DNA from 3 places in the Staphylococcus sp. 231237_7MaSpsaltlick genome. Region 1 is predicted to be linked to each of the others. Evidence: riboswitches for the same ligand, from Rfam matches in the RefSeq annotation. Region 1 holds a riboswitch; each other region holds the start of a gene.
What was found. A riboswitch is a leader RNA that binds a small molecule or an ion and turns the genes downstream of it on or off. The one in region 1 is predicted to bind thiamine pyrophosphate.
Positions count from the first base shown of each region.

Region 2: linked by a shared signal. The riboswitch ahead of ACF91D_RS05870 (thiamine phosphate synthase) and the one ahead of ACF91D_RS09235 (thiamine phosphate synthase) in region 1 are both predicted to bind thiamine pyrophosphate.
Region 3: linked by a shared signal. The riboswitch ahead of ACF91D_RS17485 (ECF transporter S component) and the one ahead of ACF91D_RS09235 (thiamine phosphate synthase) in region 1 are both predicted to bind thiamine pyrophosphate.

Region 1 is NZ_JBICNX010000004.1:145,147-151,612, reverse strand. It holds gene ACF91D_RS09255 (ThiF family adenylyltransferase) at 1-95, opposite strand, end outside; gene ACF91D_RS09250 (thiazole synthase) at 95-862, opposite strand; gene thiS (sulfur carrier protein ThiS) at 864-1,064, opposite strand; gene ACF91D_RS09240 (NAD(P)/FAD-dependent oxidoreductase) at 1,048-2,166, opposite strand; gene ACF91D_RS09235 (thiamine phosphate synthase) at 2,159-2,743, opposite strand; TPP riboswitch at 2,818-2,927, opposite strand; gene xylB (xylulokinase) at 3,090-4,580, opposite strand; gene ACF91D_RS09225 (antibiotic biosynthesis monooxygenase family protein) at 4,759-5,079, shown strand; gene ACF91D_RS09220 (AEC family transporter) at 5,293-6,216, opposite strand.
Region 2 is NZ_JBICNX010000002.1:599,976-606,441, reverse strand. It holds gene ACF91D_RS05890 (ThiF family adenylyltransferase) at 1-902, opposite strand, end outside; gene ACF91D_RS05885 (thiazole synthase) at 902-1,669, opposite strand; gene thiS (sulfur carrier protein ThiS) at 1,671-1,871, opposite strand; gene ACF91D_RS05875 (NAD(P)/FAD-dependent oxidoreductase) at 1,861-2,973, opposite strand; gene ACF91D_RS05870 (thiamine phosphate synthase) at 2,966-3,559, opposite strand; TPP riboswitch at 3,619-3,728, opposite strand; gene xylB (xylulokinase) at 3,865-5,352, opposite strand; gene ACF91D_RS05860 (AEC family transporter) at 5,454-6,377, opposite strand.
Region 3 is NZ_JBICNX010000009.1:29,725-36,190, forward strand. It holds gene purD (phosphoribosylamine--glycine ligase) at 1-951, shown strand, start outside; gene ACF91D_RS17475 (energy-coupling factor transporter transmembrane component T family protein) at 1,060-1,866, opposite strand; gene ACF91D_RS17480 (ABC transporter ATP-binding protein) at 1,859-3,271, opposite strand; gene ACF91D_RS17485 (ECF transporter S component) at 3,284-3,859, opposite strand; TPP riboswitch at 3,941-4,042, opposite strand; gene graF (glycopeptide resistance-associated protein GraF) at 4,290-4,424, opposite strand; gene auxA (lipoteichoic acid stability factor AuxA) at 4,668-5,969, shown strand; gene ACF91D_RS17500 (class I SAM-dependent rRNA methyltransferase) at 6,354-6,466, shown strand, end outside.

The DNA of each region.
Region 1 (6,466 bases):
CCTGCACCAAGTATCATGATATGAGTGTTTTCAAGTCGACTTTGCCCATGTTTACCAAATGGTGCATAAATCGCTTGACGTTGGTATCTTTTCATTATAAAAATCCAATTCCTTCAGTCGGACTAGATGCTTGTGCTGTATATTTCACTGGGATTCTTCCAGCTTCAAAGCTCAATCTACCCGCATTGATACCTAACTTCATCGCTTCTGCCATTTTAACTGGATCTTCTGCACTTGATATCGCCGTATTTAATAATATTGCATCAGCGCCTAGTTCCATTGCATGACAAGCATCTTTTGGAGAACCAATTCCAGCATCTACAATCACCGGTACATTTGTACGTTCTATTATATATCTTAAATTCAATGGGTTGTTAATGCCTCTACCCGTTCCTATTGGAGAAGCTAACGGCATAATCGCATGGACACCTAATTCCTCTAATCGTTTAGCTAACACGACATCATTAGAAATATATGGGCATACTGTATAACCTTTTTCCAATAATATTTTACAAGCTTCATAAGTCTCAATTGGATCAGGTAACAGTGTTTCATCATCTCCAATCACCTCAACTTTAATCATGTCACATACACCAGCATGATTCGCAATTTCAGCAATACGTACCGCTTCTTGTGCAGTTTTTGCTCCTGCAGTATTAGGGAAGGTCACAAAATTTGATAAATCTACTTGAGCAAGTGGGTTAGGTAAATCTTTGTCATAAAGGTTCATTCGACGTACTGCAAATGTTAACACCTCAGTTTCTGACGCTTGTATCGCTTGTTGTTGTATATCCTCATTCTCAAATTTGCCAGTACCTAATAATAGTCTCGAATTTAATTTGAATTTACCAATTTCAATCATCCTATCCGCCTCCTACAAACTCTAATAATTCTAAACAATCTTGATCTCTTACCACTTGAACAGGAAACTGTTGTCGTTGAATCAATTCTTCATTGTGTTCAACGATGATTCGATTTTCATCTAATCCCATTTCTTGAATCAATTCTTGAATATTTAACTCTTTGCTAAATTTAAAGCTGTCACCGTTAATAATGCATTGCATTGTCAACACTCCTCTCAATTCTAAAATCTTGTAAATCTTCTGGACGTTGCCCAGTTAATAACCATTCACACATCAAAGCACCAATATATGGCGATAATAAGATTCCATTGCGATAATGCCCTGTGATAACAAACAAATCTTGCGCCACCTCATCCATAACTGGACGTTCTTCTTTACTATAAGGTCGTATTCCGGACCATTCATGTAGCATCTGACTATCTTTTAATTGAGGTACAATCGTCGATGCTTGATGTAAGAGCCAATCTCTTCCTACCGACGACACTCCGACAGAGTAATCATCAAAGTAACTTGTAGCACCAATCATGTAACGGTGTTGTAACTTTGGAATGATATAGCAACCATTCGTCATAAATAACGTTGTATTCAAATTCAATGTTGGGTGTTCTACGAGTAACGCTTCACCTTTGACACCTGTAACATTATGCGATTGTAAGTGGGGTGACACTAACCTACCACTCCATGCACCACCAGCGACGATAACCTTTTTCCCATAAAACGAACCATTCTGTGTCTTCACTTTGTAACCTTGTTTAAGTGATTCAATATGATGCACTTCCGTATGATAACAACGTTCCACGTTCCGTCTTTTTATAGACTCAAGCAGTGCTTTCGTATATCGATTAGCATTGACTTGATGATCGTCCGGTATATACATCGCTTGTTTGCCATTGTTCATAACCTTATCGTTGGTCAATTCACTTAATCTTGAATCCGTTAGTAACTCAATCTGGTCGTTATATTGCTTTAAAAATTGATACTGCACTTGAATGTCATGCGCATCAGCTTTCGAGGCGTTTATTTTAATTAAGCCACTGTTTAAATATTCAATATCTAAAGCGACTTCATCCAATAATTCACTTGCTAGTGTTGGAAACATTTGTTGTGATTTACGGGCGATATGATAGAGCGCTGATTCTTGGGTGAATTCATTTTGTGCACCTAACATCCCACCAGCCTTATACGAGGCATGCATGCCAGGTATATCTCGATCAATTATAGCTACATGGACCGAATGTTCACTCAATGCTCTCGCTACCGACATGCCCATAACACCCGAACCAATAATGATGACATCATACATATGCATGCCACACCTCCTTCAATTGATCTAAATGTGCAACATTATCTTTTTCAAAAAGTGAGATGCCCGCAATACCATCAAAGCCATTTGGCAACTGAGCAATTGTTCGATGATTGATGCCACCTAACGCGACCACTGGAATATCATATTGTAATGCCGCATTAATTTCGTCAGTTGTCCGTGGTGTTATGCCTGGCTTGGATTTCGTTTCAAAAATATGACTAAACAAGACAAAATCTAAACCACGTTGCGCTGCCTCAGCAACCATCCTACTATGATGCGTTGACTTGCTCACCTGAATATGTGGAAAGCGCTGCTTAAAAAATAAATCTTGATTATTATGTTCTTTAAAATGAATCGCGGTTAAAGCACAACGATTTAAAACATCTATATTTTCATGAATAATTACTTTTTCTTTAGGAAATTGGTACTGTAGCAACATATTAATCCAATCAACCAATTCGTCTGATGACATTGGAGTTCTAACAATCAAATAATCAATATGTGCTTCAATAGCTAAATAATGCATTATATCCTTTCTTGCTAAATATTTATCTGCTGTTATCGCTACAAACATGCCTTTCACCTCTAATAAATAAAAAAACGTTATTTTTCTGTGTAGAAAAATAACGTTGAATGAACGAATACTAATTGTTTATAACGCCACTTTCCTACGCCAGTACAAACTGGATCAGGTTCAAGGAATCCCTATGTCACTACATCGGTCTCAGCCTTTAATAAAGGCACTTCCAGTGGTTTCTATGAAATTTTAAACTTGCATACGTCACATGTAAATGACATATATAATTAATTTAAACTTAACTCATTATGTATTTATTTTCAAGTTCAACTTAATTCACTTGATAAATTATAAGTTAACTCTATGCTATAGTTTTCAAATTTAATTTTCAAGCAACAAATTTTTATTTTTTTGATAATGACAACAAACTTGAAGTCAATTCACGCGTTTGTGTATATATTTTTTTATACACCTCAAAGTATTGTTGATATTGTTCGTGGTTGTTCTGATTCGGATAGAATACTTGCTCAAAACAGATAAATGACTCCATGATAGCATCTAAATTGTTATACCAATTTAGGCCTTTAATAGCGAGTATGGCCGCCCCCATACATGGCCCTTCCTCATATTTCAATCGCTTTACCTCAGCATTAAACATATCTGCTTGCAGTTGTAACCAAAAATCATTTTTAGCGCCTCCACCAATGGCCACCACCTCTGATATTGCCTTACCCTTTGCTCTTAATAGACAAATGGACTCATACAAGGAATAGGTGATACCCTCTATTACTGCACGTGCCATATCCCCCCTAGTGTGCAATGCACTTAGCCCGATAAAGCTACCACGTATACTCGAATCTCCATGAGGTGTCCGCTCACCTGATAAATAAGGCGTAAATAACAAACCATTACTCCCTATATCCGCTGCGCTTGCCTCTTGAAAAATTTGCTCATATGATACATCAGACAAGATATTACTACGCAACCAATTGAGACTATCACCCGCAGCAAGCGTGACACCCATCACATAGGATTGATTAGGGATAACATGTTTGAAAAAGTGCAAATTATGTCGATAATGGGTCTTTGCATTACTATCACAACTTAATACAACACCAGAAGTCCCAATACTACATAGCGTTTGTTCGTCTTTGATAACACCTGCCCCTAAGGCACCACAAGCATTATCTCCTCCACCAGCAAAGACAGCTACATCCTCTTTCAATCCTAATTTCCGAGCTAATTCTGGAGTTACATAGCCAACAAAATCCTCTGATGCCACCAGGTTCGGAAGTATGTGATCTACAGTAAAGTGCGCGGCCAATTCTTTCGACCACGTTTCTAGCACAGGATCTAAGAGCAAAGTGCTCGATGCATCCGAATACTCCATATGAAGATTGCCCGTCAATTTATATCTAACATAATCTTTGGGTAATAAAAATTTAGCAATTTGCGCCCAGTTTTCAGGTTCATTTGCTTTAATCCATAATAATTTCGTTAACGTAAACCCTTCTAAAACAGGATTTTCTAACACATAGTCCCCCAATTCCTGCCTTATTTCTACGCATTGTTCAGTCGTTCTAGTATCGTTCCATAAGATTGCATTACGAATAGGTTGATTGTGTTGATCAAGTATTACAAGACTGTGCATTTGACCAGATAATGATATGCCATGTACCTTAACATTCGCCATTTCCGGATCTTGTAGTATTTTTTTAATACACTGAATCGTCGCACATACCCAATCATCAGGTCGTTGTTCATTATATCCAGCTTGAGGTTGAATCATTTTTAAATGTTCGCTCACAGTTTGTATGACCTTTCCTTGCCTACTTACAGCTATAGCCTTTACAGAACCAGTGCCTATATCAATTCCTAATACTGCATCAATCACGCGCATCGTCCCTTTTCAAAGTGTTTTTTTGATAAAAAATAGCATGTTATACGTTTTAATTTTTTATACGACATATTTATAACACGTTTAAATAAAAAATCAAATTCAACTAAAATTACTAGAGAAAAAAATTTAAAAGTGCTAGCATTAATAAATATTTAACTTTAGGAGGAAATACATGTTTATTACAGAAGTCGCATTTTCTACAAATAAAGAAAATGAAGATAGATTATACAATAAAGCCAAAAAGAATTTAGCTGAATTAAACGACAACGTTAAAGGGCTCATTGATGCTGAAGTGTGGACGAAATCAAAGGCTGATGAAGTTGAATATGTCATTGTTAGTAAGTGGCAAGAGAAAAAAGATTTCCAAACTTGGGTAGCAAGGCCTGAACACGTCGAAGAACATAAAGAAATGAATAAAAAAATTAAAAGCGGCGAAAGTGAACCAAGTCCATTCAAAAAAGTATTAAAACAATATTCTGTCGTAGAATTTTAAATTTATAGCATTTTAATATAATATCTAAAGTTGTACTTAAACATATGCTTTAGATATAAAGAAATGGAGCAGTACAGCTGTCGATTGGACAAATCGATTTACTGATACTACTCCATTTTTTCATACATATTCCTATGTTAGATCATGTTTAAGTATTTCTTGAACACTGCATATTCAGCATAAATCCACTGCATATGCGTTTATTAATTCAGTTTAAAATAATAACTTTGAGCAGTAGATGACTACAACAACTGTCACAGAACTTAATAAAGTGGATAAAAAGACAATTTCAGCTGCTAACTCTGGGTGATTATCATATTCTTGGGCTATCACAGAACTATTGACAGACGTTGGCATCGCAGAAGTGATGAATAACGCTTGAGCAATCACACCCTCAAGTCCCATTAATTCAATAATTCCCCAGGCAATAATTGGTCCCATTACTAGTCTTACAAAAATAAAGGCATATGCTGCAGACCATTTAAAGTTAAATTTAATTCTCGCAATTTGTGCACCTAACATCAACAAAGCAATCGCAATCATAGCGTCTGCCACGTAATTTGCAGGTGTCCAGATAAACTTAGGGATGGGAACATGCGCATAATTCAAGATGATTGCTAATAATAAGGCATAAAGTACAGGCATTTTAAAGTAACCCAATAGTGCCTTTAACTTTCCGATGCGCAATGATTGAATTGCGAACACACCGTATGAAAAGGTAAAGATATTTTGCATGGATAACACCAATACCTGAACAGACATTGCTAGTGGATCCCCTTTAAATACAAGATCATTTACCGGGACACCATAATTTCCAGAATTAAAAAAGAGTACACTGTTAGTCAAAGTAGTTACTTCCCCTTTGTCACCTTTTGAAAATTTAGCAAGTAATCGCCCAATGATATATAAAACAATTATGTATAATACAAAAAATACAACTATGTAAAATAATAAACTCAAAGCAAAGTGGGTCTTATAGAATTTAACAAAAATAAATCCAGGTACAAATACATAAATATTTAACTTTGCTAAAGTGTTTAAATCTAAATCAAATTTATGCTGCAGTATAAATCCTAAAATTATCATAATAAAAATAGGCAATAATACCGTTTCTAAAATATATAACATTTCACTCACAACATAACCCCCTTTGCTTAAAATTATACATGAGATAGTTACGTTTGTAATAAAAAGGGAACCTAATAACCATAAATTTGACCGGACAAAACCAATTAATATATACATATTACTTCTCAATAATTTGAAAAATGTTTCATGTAAAACATTTACTAAATAATGCATCGACATTATTATTCATTTCCCATAACTCTAAAACATTGATATAGCAACATTTATTGAGTATCTCGCATGTCTCACGTTAGACAAC
Region 2 (6,466 bases), on a different contig from region 1:
ATTTCATAAGGCTTATAGGACAATAGTTTCACAAAATTATTAGCTTTTTTTACCGTAACAGGTAAATAATCAGTATGGTTAAAAATATCGGCATTAAAGCGTAATAAGAACATGTCTCCGCATTGTTTCTCTATCTTGTTGTCGTATTTATCGTTTAACAATGCATACTCATGTTTCTTACAAACATTACAATCACTTTGTTTTAAAGCACTAATATCCATCGACTTATATTGCATATTAAAACAATCTATAGTTATAAGTTTCTTTGAAAATGCTTCGCCAGAGACCCATCTCATTAGCTCGGAAACTTGCATACTAGCTACTTGATAAACCACTGGTGGCAGCACACCATTTATTGCACAACTTTCACCAGTACTTGGCATTGTTTCAAGTAGACATTTCAAACATGGCCCTTGATCATCGATACCATAAACAGTACCTTTACTACCAACTGCAGCACCGTAAATCCAAGGTATATTTTGCTTGTTACAAGATTCATTAATTAAATATCTTATTTTAAAATGATCCATACCATCTATAACAATATCCGGATGATATGTCGATAATAGATTTTCAATATTTAAATTTGTTATTTCACGATCAATTGCTGTTACTTGTACGTTACTATTTATTTGATTCAACTTATGCTTTAATGCTTCAACTTTAGGTAACATCTTTTCTGCATCCAACTCATCATATAACGCTTGTCTATGTAAATTGGATAATTCAACAATATCCATATCTATTACAGTAAGTGAGCCTACCCCCATCCTTACTAACATTTCTGCGCTGTGACTACCAAGTGCACCTGCACCCATAATCATGACGTGAGTTTTTTGAAGTTGGCTTTGACCGTACTCACCAAACTGATGATATCTTACTTGTCGATTGTAGCGCTCTATCATAAGAACCCAATTCCTTCAGTTGGACTCGATGCTTGTGCTGTATACTTCACAGGTATTCTTCCTGCTTCATAACTCAATCTTCCGGCACTAATCCCTTTATTCATTGCTTCTGCCATTTTCACAGGATCCGCTGCACTTGATATTGCCGTATTAAGTAAAATACCATCAGCACCTAATTCCATTGCATGACAAGCATCCTTAGGTGAGCCAATACCTGCATCTACGATTACTGGTACATTGACACGTTCAATAATATAGCGCAAATTTAATGGATTATTGATTCCTCTCCCCGTACCAATAGGAGAGGCAAGTGGCATAATTGCATAAACGCCTAACTCTTCTAAGCGTTTCGCTAAGACAACATCATTAGATATATATGGACAGACCGTGTAACCTTTTTCCAGTAATACTTGGCATGCTTCATATGTTTCTAATGGGTCTGGCAGTAATGTTTCGTCATCACCAATGACTTCTACCTTAATCATGTCACAAACACCTGCATGATTAGCAATTTCTGCTATACGAACTGCTTCTTTAGCTGTCTTAGCTCCAGCTGTATTTGGAAATGTGATGAATTTCGATAAATCAACTTTTGCTAATGGATTTGGTAAATCTTTGTCATATAAATTCATGCGTCTCACTGCAAAAGTTAATACTTCTGTTTCTGCTGCTGCAATAGCCTGAGTTTGTATCTCTTCATTATCAAATTTTCCTGTACCTAATAATAATCTTGAATTTAATGTAAAGTTGCCTATTTTAAACATATTAACCGCCTCCTACAAATTCTAATAATTCTAAGTTATCTTCATCATTGACTATGCGAGATGTAAATTGTTCTCGCTTAATTAATGTTTCATTATGCTCTACAATAATACGTGTTTCATCCAGTCCCAATGATTGAATTATTTCTTGTATATTAATTGGTTGTTCAAAGTTAAATACGTCACCATTAATCTTACATTTCATTTCGTTCACCTCTCCTAATCTGAAAATCATACAATTGTTTTGGCCTATGCCCACTGATAATCCATTGACTCATCAACTCACCTATTAAAGGCGAAAGTAAAATTCCATTGCGATAATGGCCAGCAATGACAAATAAGTCTTTATCCACTTCATCCATAATAGGCTGTTCGTTTTGACAATAAGGCCGTATACCTGACCATTGGTTTATGATTTTTCCATTTTTCAAATCTGGTATATAGTGCAAAGCTTGTGATTTAAGCCATGATTTACCAGAATTAGACACCCCAACTGAATAATCATTAAAGTAACTTGTTGCACCGATTAAATATCTATTTTTTAATTTTGGAATGACGTAACAACCATTAGTCAGAAACATGGTAATATTCAAGTTTAAATCAGGTTGTTCTACCAATAGCGCTTCTCCTTTTACCCCCATAACCGCTTCACAAGGTAAATATTGCTGTAAAAGTTTTCCTGTCCAAGCGCCTCCTGTGACAATTAACTTTTCAGTATAATAAGCTCCATTTCGTGTCTCCACACGGTACCCATCTTTTATAGATTCAATATGGGTTACAGTTGTTTGGTATATTCTATCTATATGTCTATTTGATAATGACTTCAACAACCCTTTAGTATAGCGGTTTGCATTGATTTGATTATCTTCAGGCATATAAATACCATTTGTATGTTTTGAAGTTATAGCACCGTTGGACATGTGTTGAACATCAGTAGGACTAAGACGTTCTACAGATGCAAAATGTTGTCTTAAAAATTGATATTGCTGTTCAATCTTTTTATTATCATAATGGTTCGTAGCCAATTTTATTAACCCACTATTTAAATACTCAATATCCACGCCAACCTCTTCCAACAAACTATCTCTTAGAGGTTTGAACATCTTTTGAGAAGTTGTTGCCAAACTAAACAAAGCACTATTTTTGGTGAATTCATTTTGCGCGCCTAACATCCCACCTGCTTTATAAGATGCATGCTTACCTGCTTCATCTCTATCTATCACAGCTATATTCGCAAAAGACTGACTTAACCCACGTGCGATTGACATGCCCATGACTCCCGATCCAATAATAATGACATCATACATGTCCATCCCACACTTCCTTCATGTTTATAAGTTTTTCTTTCGAATATTGATTAAAAATAGAAATACCGGCTATTCCTGAAAATCCATTAGGTAAAGAAGATAAAGTATGTTGATTAATACCTCCAATTGCAATAATCGGAATATCAATTTGTAGCGCTTCTTCAACCTCCGACTTTGCTCTAGGTGTTTGCTGAGGTTTAGATGACGTCTCGAATACGTGTCCAAATAATACAAAATCTAGCCCTAAATATTTAGCGTTAGCAATAGTATCTTTATGGTGCGTAGACATACTCACTTGTATATCGGGATAACTAGCTTGTACCTCCTCAATATAAGGGTCACTTTCCCTAAAATGAATTGCCGACAAGTCACATTGTATGATTACGTTGATATCGCTATGAATAATAATCTTATCCTTAGGGAACTCATTTTTTATTAATTCATGAACCCACTGAATGACTTCTTCAGTATTCATTGGCACTCTTATTAATAAGTAATCGATAACGCCTTCGATTTCACAGTAATGCTTAATATGTGATTTAGACAAATCTTGATATGGTGTAATAGCAATAAACAATATTTTCACCCCAAATAAAAAAACGTTACTTTTCCTGGTGGAAAAATAACGTTGTATGATTACATTTATCATAGAAAACGCCACTTTCCTACGCCAGTGCGAACTGGATCAGGTTCTAGGAATCCCTCAGTTATTACTTCGGTCTCAGCCTTTATCAAAGGCGCTTCCAGTGGTTTCTATCTATTAAATTTTCGTTTCATAATGTTTTAGTGATTACTTACAATCTAACTTATAATCATTTACTTTTCAAGTCTCACTTCAACTTTGACAACATGTATCCTAAAGTCAGCTGGCTTAATCGTGCATAATCACGCTTATAGAGACAACTCTAACAACCGTGCTGTTATCGGTCGTGTCTGACGATAGACTTCTTGATATATTTCAAAGTATTTAGCATAGCGTTCATGATGCGCTTCATTCGGCAGAAAAGTTCTATCATAGACGATAAATTGATCAACTACATCTTCTAGGCTTTCATACCAACTCAAACCGACAATAGCTAGCATTGCCGCCCCCATACAAGGCCCTTCTTCATATTTCAATTTACTGACTTTTGCATTAAATATATCTGCTTGCAATTGTAACCAAAAATCATTTTTTGCGCCGCCACCGATTGATGTAATGTGCGTTATGTCCTTCCCTTGTTCACGTAAATGTACCAAAGTTTCATATAATGAATAAGTAATACCTTCAATTACTGATCTCGCTATGTCTGCATTTGTATGTAAAGTGCTTAGCCCGATAAAGCTACCTCTAATTTGCGAATCACCATGTGGTGTACGTTCACTTGATAGGTATGGGGCAAATAACAACCCTTCACTACCAATTGTAGAGTTACTTGCTAAGCTTAAAATTTGGTTAAAAGTTAAACCGGGAAACACATGTTTTTTTAACCAATTCAAACTATCTCCAGCAGCAAGCGTCACGCCCATTACATATGATTTATCTTCTACAACATGATTGAAATAGTGCAAATTATGACGATACGTCTTTCCTTCACCTGATTCACAAGTTAATAACGTACCAGAAGTACCAATACTGCATAATGTATCGTTGGATTTGATAACGCCTGCACCAAGTGCACCACATGCATTATCGCCACCACCAGCAAAAACAGCTACCTCACCTGTTAATCCTAATGATTTAGCTAGGCTGCTTTCTACATATCCAATAAAATCTCCAGATGATACAAGTGAGGGATAAATGTCGTGAATGCGAAATTGTGAGCCGGTTGTCTTTGACCAACTTTTTTGTTTTGGGTCCAATAATAATGTGCTCGAAGCGTCTGAATATTCCATATTTATTTTACCAGTTAGCTTAAACCTCACGTAATCTTTAGGTAATAGGAACGTTGCTATCTTGTTCCAATTATTAGGTTCATTATCTTTTATCCAAAGCAATTTCGTTAATGTAAAACCTTCTAATACTGGGTTTGATAATATATAATCACCAAATTGTTGTTCGATTGTTGTGCATTGAGGAGTCGAACGAGTATCATTCCATAAAATTGCATTTCGAAGCGGTTTATTAGTGCTATCTAATACCACTAAACTATGCATTTGACCAGATAACGATAAGCCTCTAATATAAATGTCGCTTAACGCGCTAGCACTTAATATTTGTCTAATACATGACTTGGTTGCCTCAAACCATTCGTCTGGTTGTTGCTCATTGCACCCAGATTGAAGTTGTATTATATCAAGTCCTTCACTAACTTTAGCTAGCACTTCTCCTTCTTTACTTACGGCTATAACTTTAACTGAACTTGTACCTATATCTATGCCTAACACTGCTTCATTCAATATCATCGATTCCTTTTGTCAGATTTTAAATATTCAACAACTGTATCATATTGAAATGCCTTATAAATTTCCAATAATATGATATTATAATGAATCACGATTTAGAATAATATTTTCGAAAAATAAATAACGATTACTACTGTGATCGCACTCAGTAATGTTGATAAAAAGACTAATTCCGCCGCAAGTTCAGGATGATTATCATATTCCTGTGCAATGACTGAACTATTAACTGATGTCGGCATAGCTGAAGTAATAAATAACGCTTGTGCTATGATACCTTCAAGCCCCATTAGTTTGATAATGCCTAGAGCTATCATCGGTCCAACAATTAATCGCACAAATATAAACACATATGAACTTGACCACTTAAAACTAAATTTAATATTAGCAATTTGTGCGCCTAATAATATTAATGCAATTGCTATCATTGCATCCGCAATATAGTTTGCCGGCGTCCATATAAATTTAGGTATACCGACATTACCATAATTCAAAATAATGGCGAATACCAAAGCATATAAAACAGGCATTTTAAAGTAACCTAATAATGCTTTAAGCTTCCCAATATGCACGGCTTGTATTGAAAATATACCATATGAAAAAGTAAATATATTTTGTAAAGAAAGCACAATGACTTGAACAGACATCGCCAAAGGGTCACCTTTAAATACTAAATCATTTACTGGGACACCATAATTGCCTGAATTAAAAAATAATACGCTATTCGTTAATGTCGTAGCTTCACCCTTATCTTTTGTGCCAAAATGTGATAATAGCTTACCAATTCCATAAAGAATGATTATGTATATGATAAAGAATAATACGATATACAATAATAACTTGATTTCAAAATTCGTCTTATAGAATTTCACAAATATGAATCCAGGCACAAATATGTATATGTTTAACTTCGCCAATGTTTTCAAGTCTAATGTGAATTTTTTCTGCAATATATATCCTATTAAAATCATAATGAAAATAGGCAATAATACAGTTTCTAATATAACTAACATTTCGTGCATTGTAAATTTGCCCCCTTTGTCTAATTCCTGTAATTTTTTATACTTATGAAATTATAAGAAATTTACATAAGCCCCCTTAAAAATCAATA
Region 3 (6,466 bases), on a different contig from region 1:
GCTGCACAAATAGAAGGTTCGAAATTATTTGCAAAACAATTAATGGAAAAATATAAAATACCAACGGCAGAATACAAAGAAATCACTAATAAACATAATGCCTTACAATATATAGAATCTTGTGAATACCCTGTGGTATTAAAGAAGGATGGTTTAGCTGCTGGTAAAGGTGTCATTATTGCAAGTAATTATGAAGAAGCACAAGCAGGTGTAGAAACTTTATATCCTGAAGAAGAAGGTGTTGTTGTATTTGAACAATACCTTGAAGGTGAAGAGTTTTCACTTATGACTATGGTGAATGGAGACTATGCAGTACCATTCGATTGTATTGCGCAAGATCACAAACGTGCATACGATAATGATCAAGGTCCAAATACAGGTGGCATGGGTGCATATTGCCCAGTGCCTCATATTGATGAATCGATATTGAAACGTACTAACGATGATATTGCTCAGCCAATTGCACAAGCTATGGTTAAAGAGGGCTACTCATTCTTTGGGGTACTTTACATAGGTGCAATTATTACAGCAGACGGGCCAAAAGTAATAGAATTTAACGCTCGATTTGGTGATCCAGAGGCACAAGTCCTTCTCACGCGAATGGAGAGCGACTTGATGCAACATATAATTGATTTAGAAGCAAAAGCGCCTATCAATTTTGAATGGAAAGATAATGCAGTTGTAGGTGTCATGTTAGCTTCAAAAGGTTATCCAGGACAATATGAAAAAGGACATCAAGTATCAGGTTTTAATTTAAATGGCGATTACTTTATAAGTGGTTTAAAGAAAGAAAATGATGTGTATATTACTTCAGGTGGTCGTGTCATATTAGCATTAGGTGAAGGTGAAAATATTGCTAAAGCTAAAGATAATGCATATGAAGCGGTCGATAAAATAGAAAGCGAAGGCCTTTTCTATCGTAAAGATATTAGTAATAAAGCGATTAAATAATTGAGAGATTGTATTAAAATTAAAAAGCGATTGGACAAAGTGGTTTAAGTTTTGTCCAATCGCTTTTGTTTTTGGATAATATGACTACTTAAAAGGTGGTTAACCTTTTTAATAAATATTTGTTACACGTATATCTTCAATGCCTGTAATAGGAATATATTGTGCCAATAAATAAGCACTTAATAAAATGATTCCTACTACTAAAATTAATAGAAAATCTTTATACGAGAAAGGTGCATAATAATAGTACGTTCTTGGACCGTCTTTAAACCCATTTTTTTCCATTGCTACAGAAAGTTGATGTGCTTTGCGGATATTTTGACTTAATAAAGGAATTAGTAAATGTTTCAATTTTTTAAAGCCACGATAATTTTGTGCGTGAATTAGCTGATAACGCATTTTTAATGATTTTCTAAGTTCTATTAAGGAAATGAACATCAATGGAACCATACGAATTGCTGCCATAAACGCATAAGCAACTTTAGGTTTTACTTTTAAGTGTTGCATTAGACTGTAAAATACTAAAACAATCTGAGAAGTGAAAGCAATTAAAATCCCGAAAAATGAAATGGTAGTCGTACGCATGGCTAAATGTAAGCCACGATATAAGCTCTCTGAAGTAATATGGACAAAGCCGAATTGGAATAGTGTGTGCGTACCATCGCCATAAAAAATCATAAACAACGCAGATATGAGACTGAATAGCATCGTTAAAATAACAAATGTTAAAGTGATTTTTAATTGCAAACCATTAAAAGCTAATAAAAATAGCAGCATTAAACATGTAATGTAGAGCATAAAATCAAACTGATGAACAAGTATAACAAAGAAAAATAAAATAACTGCGATTGCTAACTTTGTAATTATATTTACATCATCTACAAAAGTATAATATTTTTTCCAAATATCAAACATAATGATCACCAGACATTTCTTCTATGACATGATGTGCTAAATGTAGCCTTCTTGTTGGATAACGGGATATGATTTCTGAATCGTGTGTTACCATAATAATAGTTTGACCACTAGTTACACGTTGTTGAAATAACTTTATTAAATTAAATGTATTATGACTATCTAAGCCAAATGTCGGTTCATCAAGTAAAATGAATTCAGACGATGAACTTAGAGCGATTGCAACACTTAAACGTCTTTTTTGACCAATGGAAAGTTCATAAGGATGCTGAGATTTCACGGCTAACAAATTAAGTGTTTCTAACATTGATTCAGTCTGCGCGTCAGCCTCTTGCCTAGAATTAAATTTATTTTTATATTGAATATGAATTTCATCATAAACAGAAGAAGTAATGAATTGTAATTCTGGATTTTGATAAACTAAATACATATATTTAGCTGCTACTTTAATTTTGTTGAAAGGACGCTTGTCTACTAACATACGTCCTTCATATTTAATTAATTGCATCATTGATTCAAGTAATGAGGTTTTTCCAGAGCCGTTTGCGCCTGTAATTGTAATCCATTCACCAGTACCAATATTTAAATGAGGTATGTTGATTAAATTATGTTTACCACGTTTTATGTTCACATTCTCAAATTCAAGATCTAAGTTTGTATTAGTATTATTATTAAAATGTATCGTTGGCGGAGCATATTGCCAAGCGTTAGGGTGCCAAACCCCATATTCTGTTAGTAAATCTTCATGTTTATTCAAGATTTTATCTGGGGTAGTATCAGCGATAATTTCACCATCATAATTTAATAAGATGACACGGTCCATATGTTGCCATATATGTTCCACTTTGTGTTCGACAATAATCACTGTTTGGTTTTGCCATAAGGCTTTGATTTTATTCCATAATTCTGCAGTTGACTCAACGTCCAACATTGCAGTAGGTTCATCTAAAAACAAGGTGTTCGACTGTTGTAATATCGTTTCGGCAATTGCAAGTTTCTGTTTCATACCACCGCTTAGTTGATTAATGTATTGATTTTTATCAACTTTTAAATCGACGGCTTTAAGTGCATTATCTATGCGTTCATCCATTTCATGTCGGGGGACTTGCTGGTTTTCTAGAACAAATGCTAACTCTTCGTCAACTTTGGGCATACAAAATTGGCTATCTGGGTCTTGAAATATAACACTACTTGAATCGTCGATATTCAATTCATCATACTTGATAGGTAGATCAATAAGATTTGGTACAATACCACTTAATACATTTAATAAAGTGCTTTTGCCAGAACCGGATGGTCCTAATAATAGTACTTTTTCTTTTTCTTTGATTTGGAGTGTTAAATGATCAAATATTTTTTTCTTACCGTTTGGATATTTTAATCGCAAATTTTTTGTAACTATCAACGTGATTGCTCCTTATAAATTATCATAGTCACTTTCTGTAGCAGGTCTGAACAATTTAGTTACGCCCGTTTGATCTAATGCTTTTACAATATAGTAGGAAATTAAGCCGGCAACGATGATTCCGCTTATAAGTCTGAAGCCGATATATAACGCTAGATTCCAACCGGCAACTTCACCTAAATAACCATAAGCAAAGTCTAAAGGCAATGTTGAAATAGAAGCTAAGAGACCAGCGAGCATTGCGACCATTGCTGAACGAGACTTATACCTGAAAATAGCAAATATAATTTCACATGCTAAACCTTGTAATAAGGCATAGACCATAGTTGCAATATCAAAACGACCCATGACAATAGTTTCACCAGCACCAGCCGCAAACTCGGCTAATATTGCAATACCAGCTTTAGGAATAATAAGATAAGCGACGATAGCAGCCATAAACCAAGCACCGTATGTTAATTCCTCAAAGTGTAACCCTGTAACTTGTAATGCTTTATACACAAAATTCCATATATTGTAAATAACTGCAAAAACAACAGCAATTAGTACAGTCACTAGAATTTCTGAAAGCTTTAATCCTTTTGACATAAAAAAACCTCCTAATATAAAAAACGCACAACCTTCTAGAAAGTTGCGCGTTAAAATATAGGCATACAAATACCTGAAAAATAGGTGATTAGTACACTTTCCTACGCTAGTTTCATCTAGATCAGGTTCAAAGGGTTTGAGGGTACACCTCATCTCAGTCACAAAACACCCCTAGTGCGAATGATTAATTTAAATTTAACTATAATGTATGACTTTTAAGGAACAATGTCAAGGCTATCAATTGAATTTAATATTTAATGTATGTACTTTATTACCATTAAGTTTAATAATTATCTTCTTTTAAACTTAATGGAAAGTTCAACAAAAGTAATAACCAAAGCTAAAGCTGGAGCATTTATTTTGCCCCAGCCTCACTTGTCGAATTTACATTTATATTTTAAAGCATGTGATATTTATATTATTGAAACAATTAATCTAGTGAATCTTGTACATTCTTTTTAGTTTCTTCTGTACTATCTTCAGCAGATTCTTTCTTATCTTTTAATTTATCTTCTTCTTTTTTTGCTTGTTCTGCGGCTTTTTTGTTTAATTCTTCTTTACTCATAGATTAAACACTCCTTCTAAAGTATATGAACTTCTATAACTTACATATACCACAACATAAAAAATTCAAACAAAACTAGTGATTTAAATTTGAGTCTTAGTTATAATCAATTTATTGTTTAATTGAATGGTATAAGTGGAAAGTTGACTATACATCTATTTATATCATACTATGGACGTATTTATTAAATTGTTAAAGACAAGAACTAAATGTTAATATATAATAACTTTTGAGGTGAATGGTATGTCTTTTTTAAAGAAACACGCTGAGATATTATATAGTTATATTATAGGCATCGTTTCGCTTTTCACAGGTCTCATCATTTTAATCAATTTACCTTTAATTGATAAATTAAATAACAAGGGTAAAATTGACTTACATATTCATAATGTATGGGATTTTATAAACGCATTTTTTGGTGAAATAATTAGAGTAATAAGCAATTATATTGGGAATTTTCCAGTAATTAGCGCCATTATAATCATTTTATTTGGTATTGGCGTTGTTTTGATTGGTTTTACTCTATTTAGAACAACTAGATACGACTATGATATTTCCATATTCTTCTTAGTTGTCGGTATATTGTTCTTTATTATCACATTGATATTAATGACTCAAGTTTATAGCTTCTTTGCTATTATTTTCGTAATACCATTTGTAATTCACATTGGTTACATCGTTTATAAAGACGAGTTAAATACAGAGCATAGAAAATACCATTATCTTTGGATTATTTTCAGTTATGGTTTTAGTTATTTAATTACGCAAATTGTGCTATATGGGAGAATTGATAGTGATGAAATTATACCGATTGATATTTTAAGTGTAAACACATTTTTCATAATTATGTGGTTGCTGGGTCAAATGTCAATTTGGAACTTTTTATTCTTAAGAAGATCCCTCCCATTAACTAAGCAAGAACTTGGGGAAGAAGAACCGGAACTATCTAGAACAAGTAAAGGCACTGTAACAAATCAAACGAAAGAAACATGGAAAAACTTACAAGATAAAACAACAGAGTTTACTAGGAAGACACGTAGAAGTGTAGATATTCAAAAAGTAAGAGATAAAAAAGATAAATTCATTACTAAGTGGAAAAATAAAATTGATATTCAAGAGGATGATATTCCTAATTGGATGAAAATACCTAAATGGGTGAAATCAGCGTATGTGGAATTATTTTGTGGCGCAGTCCTATTGTTTTTCACTTTAATTGAATTTAACAATAGAAATTCATTATTCGTTTCTGGTAATTGGGAAATCTCTCAAACACAATATGTAATAGAGTGGATAACGTTACTAATCTTAATGTTTATTATCATTATTTATATATTAACGACACTAACGAATTTCTTAAAAGATAGATTTTACTATTTACAATTATTTATGGTCAGTCTATTATTTTTCAAATTACTTACTGAATTTGTGAATATTATGGTGCATGGATTACTATTATCAATTTTCATAACGCCAATATTACTAATTATGTTAATTGCTATTGTAGTAGCTTTTGTAATGAAATTACGTGAACCAAGCAAATATTAATGCATTGAGTTATTAAAGCGTATAAAGTGTAGCGTTGAAACTTATTGTATAAATAAGATGATAGCGACTAACTTCGACGATAGTGGCTATTAAAATCAAGTCTGTGTTAAGTATACTTTCAATTTTAATCGGGTATTGCCGATATTAATTTTTAGGCCGAAACATTTATTTTTGATATGTTCGCTTTAAAGTTTCCACTTTTTCAGTGTCCACTTTAAAGCGAGGATATCATTATTTTTTGTTTCGGCCTTTAATATTTGCTAGTAATGTTATTAATAATGTAATGATTTAAAGATAATTGATGTTACGATAAGATTGAGATGATAGAATAAGTAAGCAAAGAAAAATTATAAATATAAAAAGCAGAAAGGCTGACATAATTTTATGAAAACTGCCACATTAAATAGAGGTAAAGAAACAAAATATTTAAATGAGTATCCACTTATAGATGAAGATGATATTTATTCACATGATCATTTAAAAGAAGGGGATTTATT